Regions from separate parts of the Cupriavidus sp. LA-1 genome, predicted to be linked through region 2. Evidence: riboswitches for the same ligand, from Rfam matches in the RefSeq annotation. Region 2 holds a riboswitch; the other holds the start of a gene.

Region 1 (4,389 bases), 1.2 Mb from region 2:
ACGGCAATCAGATAGGCGCTTCAATGCGTCAGGAGGTCTTGGACTTGACCATCAGGCCAACGCGCTTGACGCCGTCGGCTTTCAGGATCGACATCACGTCCAGCACCGCCTCGTACTTGACCGAGCGGTCGGCGGCGATCACCACCGGCTGGTCCGGGTTCTCGTTCTGGCGTTGGTGCACGAAGTCGAGCAGGCCCTGTTTGTCGAGCTTGCGCTCGAAGGCATTGCCGGCGTTGTCCTTGCCGCGCGCGGTCAGCTGGCCGCTTTCATGCACGGTGACCACGATCGGCGGCGCCTTCTGCTGCGGCGTGGCATTGGCCACCGTGGGCAGGTCGACGGTGGCGGGGCTCACGATCGGTGCGGCCACCATGAAGATGACCAGCAGCACGAGCATGACGTCGATATACGGCACGACGTTGATCTCGGCGCTGGCCCGGCGGCGCGAGCCGCCGCGGCGCTGAATGGCTGCCATTGCAGGACTCCTGGAAACGCCGGCCCGGACTTGCGCCCGGACCGCTGGTATTGGGTACGGTTAGCGGGTCTGCCGCTGCAGGATGTTCAGGAACTCTTCCATGAAGCTCTCGAACCGGATCGCCAGGCGGTCGATTTCCGTGGCATAGCGGTTGTAGGCGATCACCGCCGGAATGGCCGCGAACAGGCCGATCGCGGTGGCCACCAGGGCCTCGGCGATACCGGGCGCCACCGATGCCAGCGTCGCCTGCTGCACATTCGACAGACCGCGGAACGCGTTCATGATCCCCCACACCGTGCCGAACAGGCCGATATACGGGCTCACCGAACCGACCGACGCCAGGAACGGCAGGTGCGATTCGAGCACGTCCATCTCGCGCTGGTAGGCCGCGCGCATGGCGCGCCGCGCCGCATCCAGCAGCGCGCCGGCCTCGTTGCCGCGCTCGCGCGCCTTCAGGAACTCGCCCATGCCGGATTCGAAGATCCGTTCCAGCGCGCCGGTGTTGTGGCGGTTGTTGACGGCACTGTTATATAGCGCCTGCAGGTCGCCGCCGGCCCAGAAGTCGCGCTCGAACCCTTCGGTCTGGCTGCGCGCGGCACGCACCGCGAGGTGCTTGCGGAAGATATAGGTCCACGAAAACAGCGACATGACGAGCAGCAGCGCCATGACGGCCTGCGCCAGCAGACTGGCGTGGAGCACTAGCGTTACGATCGACAGGTCTTGCGTGACGGTCACGGGATTCATCGTGCTGACTTGATGGTGGCTAGAACGGGGTCGGGGATCGGGGCGGGACGGAAAGTGCTTCTGTCGACGCATCCGACGCGGATCGCGCCGGTGGCAAGCATCAGTTCGCCACGCCAGGCTTCCTGGGTGAACTGCACTGAAGCCGGGCCGACCCGGTCGATGCGCGTGCGGATCTCAAGCTGGTCATCCAGCCGGGCGGGCGCATTGTAGTCCACCGCCGTGCTGCGGACGATAAACACCACGCCTGCCTCGTCGGCAAGCGCCTGCTGTTCAATGCCGAGCGAGCGCAGCCACTCGGTGCGGGCGCGCTCGAAGAACTTGAGGTAATTGGCGTAGAACACCACGCCGCCCGCGTCGGTGTCTTCCCAGTACACCCGCAGGGTCCAGACAAAGTTTGTCATGGCCGCGATTGTAACGGAGAGAGATGCCGGTTTCGTGTAAACCCGCAGGACGACTTTGCAACAGCAAGTTGCTGGCCAGCCCTTGCCAGCCCTTGGCTGGCGGGCCGACGGCTTGCGGCGGGCGCCCGCCTCGCGCTACACTGCGCCCAACCATTCCATCTTGCGCGACTGGCGAAGTCAGTGGGCACTACCACGAGGAAGCGCAAGTTCTCTGGCGTGACGTTCATTACGCGTTCGCGTAAGGTGCGGCACGCCTGGGCGTGAAGTTCTTTGCGCCTGCCGCTCGCCTGGGCAGCGAATGGGAAGCAGGGTGCGCCCTGCACCGACGGTTGCAACGTGCCGCCGGTGCTGGTCGCCGCTAGCCTTCCCCGCGCGCCCTACCCCCGATGCGTGTATCGGATTCCCTTTTTTCAGACGAGTTTCGCCATGTTCGAACGCAGCCGTTTTACGATCGACCAGATCGACCCCGAGGTCTTTGCCGCCATCCAGCAGGAAAACCAGCGCCAGGAAGACCACATCGAGCTGATCGCCTCCGAGAACTACACCTCCCCGGCCGTGATGGCCGCTCAGGGTTCGCAGCTGACCAACAAGTACGCCGAGGGCTATCCCGGCAAGCGCTACTACGGCGGCTGCGAGTACGTCGACATTGTCGAGCAGCTGGCCATTGACCGCGTCAAGCAGGTGTTCGGCGCCGAAGCCGCCAACGTGCAGCCCAACTCGGGCTCGCAGGCCAACCAGGGCGTGTACTTCGCCGTGCTCAAGCCGGGCGACACCATCATGGGCATGAGCCTGGCCGAAGGCGGCCACCTGACCCACGGCATGGCCCTGAACATGAGCGGCAAGTGGTTCAACGTGGTCAGCTACGGCCTGAACGCCCAGGAAGACATCGACTACGACGCGCTCGAAAAGCTGGCGCAAGAGAAGAAGCCCAAGCTGATCATCGCCGGCGCTTCGGCCTTCGCGCTGCGCATCGACTTCGAGCGCATCGGCCGCGTGGCCAAGTCGATCGGCGCCTACTTCATGGTCGACATGGCCCACTACGCCGGCCTGATCGCCGCGGGCGTCTACCCGAACCCGGTGCCGCACGCCGACTTCGTCACCACCACCACGCACAAGAGCCTGCGCGGCCCGCGCGGCGGCGTGATCCTGATGAAGGCCGAGCACGAGAAGGCCATCAACTCGGCCATCTTCCCCGGCATCCAGGGCGGCCCGCTGATGCACGTGATCGCCGGCAAGGCGGTCGCGTTCAAGGAAGCGCTGACGCCCGAGTTCAAGACCTACCAGCAGCAAGTGGTGAAGAACGCCGCCGTGCTGGCCGAGACCCTGATCGCGCGCGGCCTGCGCATCGTCTCGGGCCGCACTGAAAGCCACGTGATGCTGGTCGACCTGCGCGCCAAGAACATCACCGGCAAGGAAGCCGAGCGCATCCTGGGCGAGGCGCATATCACCGTCAACAAGAACGCCATCCCCAACGATCCGGAAAAGCCGTTCGTGACCTCGGGCGTCCGCCTGGGCTCGCCGGCCATGACCACGCGCGGCTTCAAGGAAGAAGAAGCCCGCATCGTCGGCAACCTGATCGCCGATGTGCTGGACAACCCGCACGACGCCGCCAACATCGCCAGCGTGCGCGAGCAGGTGGCCGCCCTGACCAAGCGCTTCCCGGTCTACGGCTGATGTACCAAGGCCGCCCTTGCGTGTGCGCAAGGGCGGCCGGCAGCTCCGCAGGCCGGCGCCCCAGGGCACTGGCCTGCGGGCCTCGCCAACCCGCCCCGCCACCGCAGAACGACAACACGGACAAGGCGACGGGGTTCAACTGAAGGTGGTCCGGCATGAAATGCCCCTTTTGCGGTCATTCCAATACCCAGGTACTCGACACCCGCATGTCGGAAGACGGCGATGCCGTACGCCGGCGCCGCCGCTGCGAAGCCTGCGACCGCCGCTTCACCACCTATGAGCGGATCGAGCTGTTCTTTCCCGCCATCGTCAAGAAAAACGGCTCGCGCGTGGACTACACCCGCGCCAAGCTGAAGGATTCCATGCGCCTGGCGCTGCGCAAGCGCCCGGTCTCGGCCGAAGCCATCGACGAAGCCATCACCCGCATCGAAGAGAAACTGCTGGCCCTGGGAGAGAAGGAAATCCCCAGCAGCCAGGTCGGCGAACTGGTGATGCGCGAGCTGCGCAAGCTCGACAAGATTGCGTATATCCGCTTTGCTTCGGTCTATCGGAGCTTTGAGGATGTGTCGGAATTCCGCGACGTGCTGGACGAGTTTGCGGCGTCCACCCCGCGCAAGGGCTAGCGAAACAAGATTCCGCAAATCCTTCACGCTTAGGCACATAACCGCGCCCTCACGACAGCTACCTTGACGGTCCCGGCAAGTCTTGGTGACCGCTCATGCAGGCGCTTCGCAATCCCATACATCAACGCCCGCGCATCCGGCCGCGCGAAGCCGGCCGCTCTGCCGGCTTCGGCCTGCACGAGGTGCTTTGCGCGCTGGTCGTCGTCGGCATCGGGCTACTGCCGATGATGGGGATGGCGCCCAGGGCGCTGTCCCGGCAGCGCGAATTCGAGGCGCTGGCCCAGGCGGCCAGGCTGGCAGCAGAGCATGCTGAACTGGCAAGCGCGAAATCGGCTCCGTGCGGGAGCATCCCGGCATTTGCATGCCTTGACGACGCGCGGCTGATCACGGCATGGCGGCCTGGCGCGCAGGCCGCCATGCCCGCGATCGCCTTGTGGGTGCGGCCATGACAGGGTCTGCATCGAAGGCATTCACG
Region 2 (4,389 bases):
GCAGGAGAAGATCGCACGGGAAAGCGGCTTTGGGTCGGTCGACGCCTTTCAACGTGCATTCGGCCGGCAGATGGGGGCCACACCAGATGTGTATCGCTCGAAAAGCAGCCTTTCATAGCAGGTGCGGGTCATCAACTACTCGGTTCCCAAGGACTCGCTCAAATTCTGGCGCAGCCGATATCGGCTTCGCGATCGATGAAGAGCCAGGCCATATTGGCGAGGAGGTCCAGCTGTCGACGACGATTCTGCGTCGAATGGGGCCGGCGTATTCGGCGCATGTGAACTTTCGGAGCACGTTGCGATTTCCCCTTGAGCAGTACCAGGACATGCTGCTCGAAGCGGCGCCCTCGCAGCGTGCGGCAGGATCGTAAGGGCCACCTTCAAGGAGGAGGCAAGATGGACATCAATACCGACGCAGTCGACGAGGTCGTCCTCGCGCTGCTCTACCTCAATTTATGCGGCGAGAATCGCGCCTGGAGGAGTTTTGACTGGGACACGCTGAATCGCTTGCACGAAAAAGGGCTCATCGGGAATCCGGTGAACCGGGCGAAATCGGTGTGGCTAACCGACGAGGGCCTAGGCGAGGCCGAGCGGTTGTTCACGAAATACTTCGTCCGCGCTGGCGACTAGCAAGTGGTTAGCAGGCATATATGCTTTATTGCACACAAGTATGCAGCACACCTTTCTGCATTGTCCGAGGGCTCTCGGGCTGGGTTTGGGCAACGCTGGCGCCAGATTTTGCATCGAAAGGAAGCAATCAGGTGAGCTTGATGATCTCCTAACGCTTTGATTTGTAATGATAATTCGTCTCTCACCGCCAGATTTTGCACGGAAAGTACGATTACCCCGGGAAGAGGTCGCGGCCAGCTCGGCGCAGCTGGCCGCCGCGCTCGCCGATCGGCTCGCCACCGCCGAGCAGGCGCAGCGCAAATCCGTCAACGACCTGGATATCATGCAGGTCGAGTTGGCCGCGGCACAGCGCCGGGCGGAACGGGCCGAGGCCGAGGCGGCACTGGCGCGCCAACTGCTGGCAGAATTGCGGGTGGCGCCACCCGGGGCGCGACGGTGGCGGTGCACGGCGGCGCAAGGCCGGCGGCCCGACGCCGACCGAGAAGCAAGCGCAGAGCGAAAAGCAGGACGAACAGCAAGACGAAAAGCAGGGCGCGCCAGCCGGCGCCTTGAACCCGGAAGAGGGCAGCAACAGCAGTGACGACAACGATGACAGCCAACATTGAGCGGGCGAACGCGATCCGCTGGATCCAGGACCAGATGGCCGACTACGGGCTGACGCTGGAAGACCTGGACGGGGCGGGGTGCTTCGAGCCTCCGCCGCCTCCACCCCCACCGCCGCCGCCGGTGGTCTGCTACCGCAACGCCCAGGGAATGAGCTGGGATGGGCAGGGCGAGATGCCCGATTGGCTGCGGCGGGCGGTCAATGCGGGCCAATCGGTGGAGTTTTACCGGGTCGGATAAACGAAGCTCAGTTACTGCAGGCGATGAATTTTCTTTTTAATCATGGGCTTGCAGAGGACGCGCCGGATTCTTTGCGAATCCCGGGCGTGTCTGATTTTGGCTTTGAGAAACAAGGGGCAGCAGGGTGCAGACGGTTGCAATTTTGGATTTTGAAACGACGGGATTGTCGCCAAAGCTAGGTGACCGAGCGACGGAAATTGCTGTCATTTTGTTGCGCGACGGCGAGATCGTCGACCGTTTTCAAAGCTTGATGAATGCGGGAAGGCGTATTCCCTCGCAGGTTGTAAGCCTGACCGGCATCACCAATGACATGATTTCAGATGCACCGGCTGCATCGAAGGTCATGAGTGAAGCGGCCCGGTTTGTCGGCCGACATCCGGTGGTGGCCCATAATGCCGGGTTTGACCGAAGGTTTTGGCAAGCCGAGCTTGGGCTTCTGGACATCGCAGCCAATCAGCACTTCGCGTGTACGATGCTCGCTTCCAGGCGTATCTACCCACACGCACAAAATCACAGGTTATCGACACTCGTCGATATGCTGCAATTGCCTAAGGCCGGGCGTGCACACCGAGCGATGGCCGACGCTGAAATGACCTGTCATCTGTGGCATCGACTGCAACACGATATCGCCCAGACGTACGGAGTGAGCCAGGTCGATTACGCACTTATCGCCCGTGTGCAGGCCACCAGCAGCGCCAAGGTTCCGACGCTCCTGCGCTCACTAGCCGGCGGCTGAAGTATTCGCTGTGCACAGAGCATGTTCAGCAAAACAACCTGCGTTCTGCAGGTCGAGCTAGTGCAGGCCATATCTGTCCACTTGACTTGCGTTTGGATTCAAGGAATCGCCTCAGCGTGCTCACGCAGGAGTTGTGTGTCGGAATCCGGAGGAAGAGCAGGGGCATGCGGATCAAGGCAGCAAATTGGAAGACGTGCTAGGATCTCTGAACTCATGTGACTGGCGCATGCAGATAGGGCACTATCGGGGAGCGTGAGGTTGTTAGCCGCCGCGCGCCTGGGCATTACCTACTACCCTTGGAGATGGGTTATGCCTGATTTCACACAATTGCTCATGTTCGCTCTTGTGGCGTTGGGAATGGTTTTAACGCCGGGGCCGAACATGATTTATCTAATTTCCCGCTCAATTTGCCAAGGTAGACGCGCAGGCCTCATTTCGTTGGGAGGTGTTGCTCTAGGCTTTGTGTTCTATATGCTCTGCGCGGCATTCGGAATTACGGCTTTCGTATTCGCAGTACCTTACGCATACGACACGCTTCGCTTTGGCGGCGCTTTGTACCTTCTATATCTTGCCTGGCAAGCCGTCAAACCGGGGGGACGGTCCGCCTTTGCAGTGCGCGACCTACCGGTCGATACCCCAAGGAAGCTCTTAGGCATGGGGTTTATCACTAACCTGGCGAATCCAAAAATCGCCGTCATGTATCTGTCTCTCCTTCCCCAGTTTATTACGCCAGGACACGGCAGTGTTCTTACCCAATCGCTGGCGCTCGGCAGCGTTCAGATTTCGATCAGCCTCGCTGTAAATGCGCTTATCGTCGTGACAGCCGGATCGATATCTATCTTCCTGTCAGGACGCCCGTCATGGCTATCGCTGCAGCGCTGGCTGATGGGGGGCGTTCTGACAGGTCTGGCGGTACGGATGGCGTGCGAATCGAGGAAATAGCGGCGCCTCGCATCGGCTGTGCGTCGCCCCTGCATTAATGAAGGTCCGCGCAACGCGGATTCATGCCGACCTTCCACGCCCCCAACAGTTGAGTGATTGCCCAGGATAACGCGTTCCGCACATCATTTACCTATGCCCCAGGCAAGCTACAAGACGGAAACCTATTGGAAACAGTACCAACCCTTTTTTCCCGGACATACGCGAGTAACCGCCGCCAGCGGCCCGAATGAAGAGTGGCTCGCCTGGAGAGGAGCATCGATCCATGTTGATCGATTTCCCTGCGCTGCATCGCCGCTGACGGTGATCGTAGTGCATGGAGGAGGAGGGTACGGCCGGCTGTTCGCGCCGATTGGCAAGCTGCTGCACGGCGCCGGCTACGAGGTAGTAGCTCCGGATCTACCAGGATATGGATTGACTCAGGCGCCTCCTTCACTGGTTTCCTATAAGGCGTGGACCAACTTGCTATGCGATCTGGCGTCTATCGAGCACCGGAACACCGGGCGACGCGTAGTATTGTGCGGTGGCAGCCTTGGTGGCTATCTGGCTTACCTGTGCGCGGCGCGGATGGGTTACGGCCCGATTGCTGGCGTGATCGCCACAACCCTTGCGGATCCGCGCTCGCCGCTGGTGAAACGACAGTTTGCCCGCAACGCGCTGGTGCGCCACGTCATGATGCCCCTGTTGCCCTTCTGCGCCCCTCTGATCGGCGGACTGAGGCTGCCCGTGAAGTGGTTTACCAAAATGGGCGCGATGTCGAACGATTCATCGCTAAACCGACTCGTTGCCGAGGATCCTTATGGTGGTGGCGTACGTGTGCCGGTCAATTTCATGCAGTCAATTTTTGCCGTGCGGCCGGACATTGAGCCCGAGGACTTCGACCACTGTCCTCTCCTGCTGGCACACCCGGAAAACGACCGCTGGACGGGCTTCGAATCGAGCCGGCAGTTCTTTGACCGCATCAAGGGCGACAAAAGGTTGGTGATGCTGGAAAACTGTGGTCACTTTCCAGTGGAGGAGCCAGGCATCACCCAACTGGAACAGGCTTCGATCCGATTCCTGCGGGAGATAGCCAGCAACCGATCGCAGGCGTGACCGCGTGACATTGGTTTGTTGTGATGAGGTCAGAGGGGCTATCAGGTATCCCTTTGTTTTCGATGCAATTAACGGGTTGGCTACCCCGAGCATTCATGCGGGCTTCCGGCTGATGCCCGGAAGATATCCCCATAAAATCAATCACT

The links. Region 2 has a riboswitch for ZMP and ZTP ahead of ACZ5MJ_RS09055 (LysE family translocator). Riboswitches for the same ligand answer to the same signal wherever they lie in the genome.
Region 1: another riboswitch for ZMP and ZTP. It lies ahead of glyA (serine hydroxymethyltransferase); the one in region 2 lies ahead of ACZ5MJ_RS09055 (LysE family translocator).

What each region holds. Positions count from the first base shown of each region.
Region 1 is NZ_AP031387.1:720,205-724,593, reverse strand. Features, by position in the region: gene tolR (protein TolR) at 29-472, opposite strand; gene tolQ (protein TolQ) at 533-1,216, opposite strand; gene ybgC (tol-pal system-associated acyl-CoA thioesterase) at 1,213-1,617, opposite strand; ZMP/ZTP riboswitch at 1,772-1,917, shown strand; gene glyA (serine hydroxymethyltransferase) at 2,044-3,291, shown strand; gene nrdR (transcriptional regulator NrdR) at 3,447-3,914, shown strand; gene ACZ5MJ_RS03450 (type IV pilus modification PilV family protein) at 4,010-4,363, shown strand; gene ACZ5MJ_RS03445 (PilW family protein) at 4,360-4,389, shown strand, end outside.
Region 2 is NZ_AP031387.1:1,920,803-1,925,191, reverse strand. Features, by position in the region: gene ACZ5MJ_RS09080 (GlxA family transcriptional regulator) at 1-118, shown strand, start outside; gene ACZ5MJ_RS09075 (DUF6429 family protein) at 397-630, shown strand; gene ACZ5MJ_RS09070 (hypothetical protein) at 797-1,210, shown strand; gene ACZ5MJ_RS09065 (H-NS histone family protein) at 1,219-1,473, shown strand; gene ACZ5MJ_RS09060 (3'-5' exonuclease) at 1,598-2,209, shown strand; ZMP/ZTP riboswitch at 2,415-2,498, shown strand; gene ACZ5MJ_RS09055 (LysE family translocator) at 2,519-3,151, shown strand; gene ACZ5MJ_RS09050 (alpha/beta hydrolase) at 3,284-4,243, shown strand.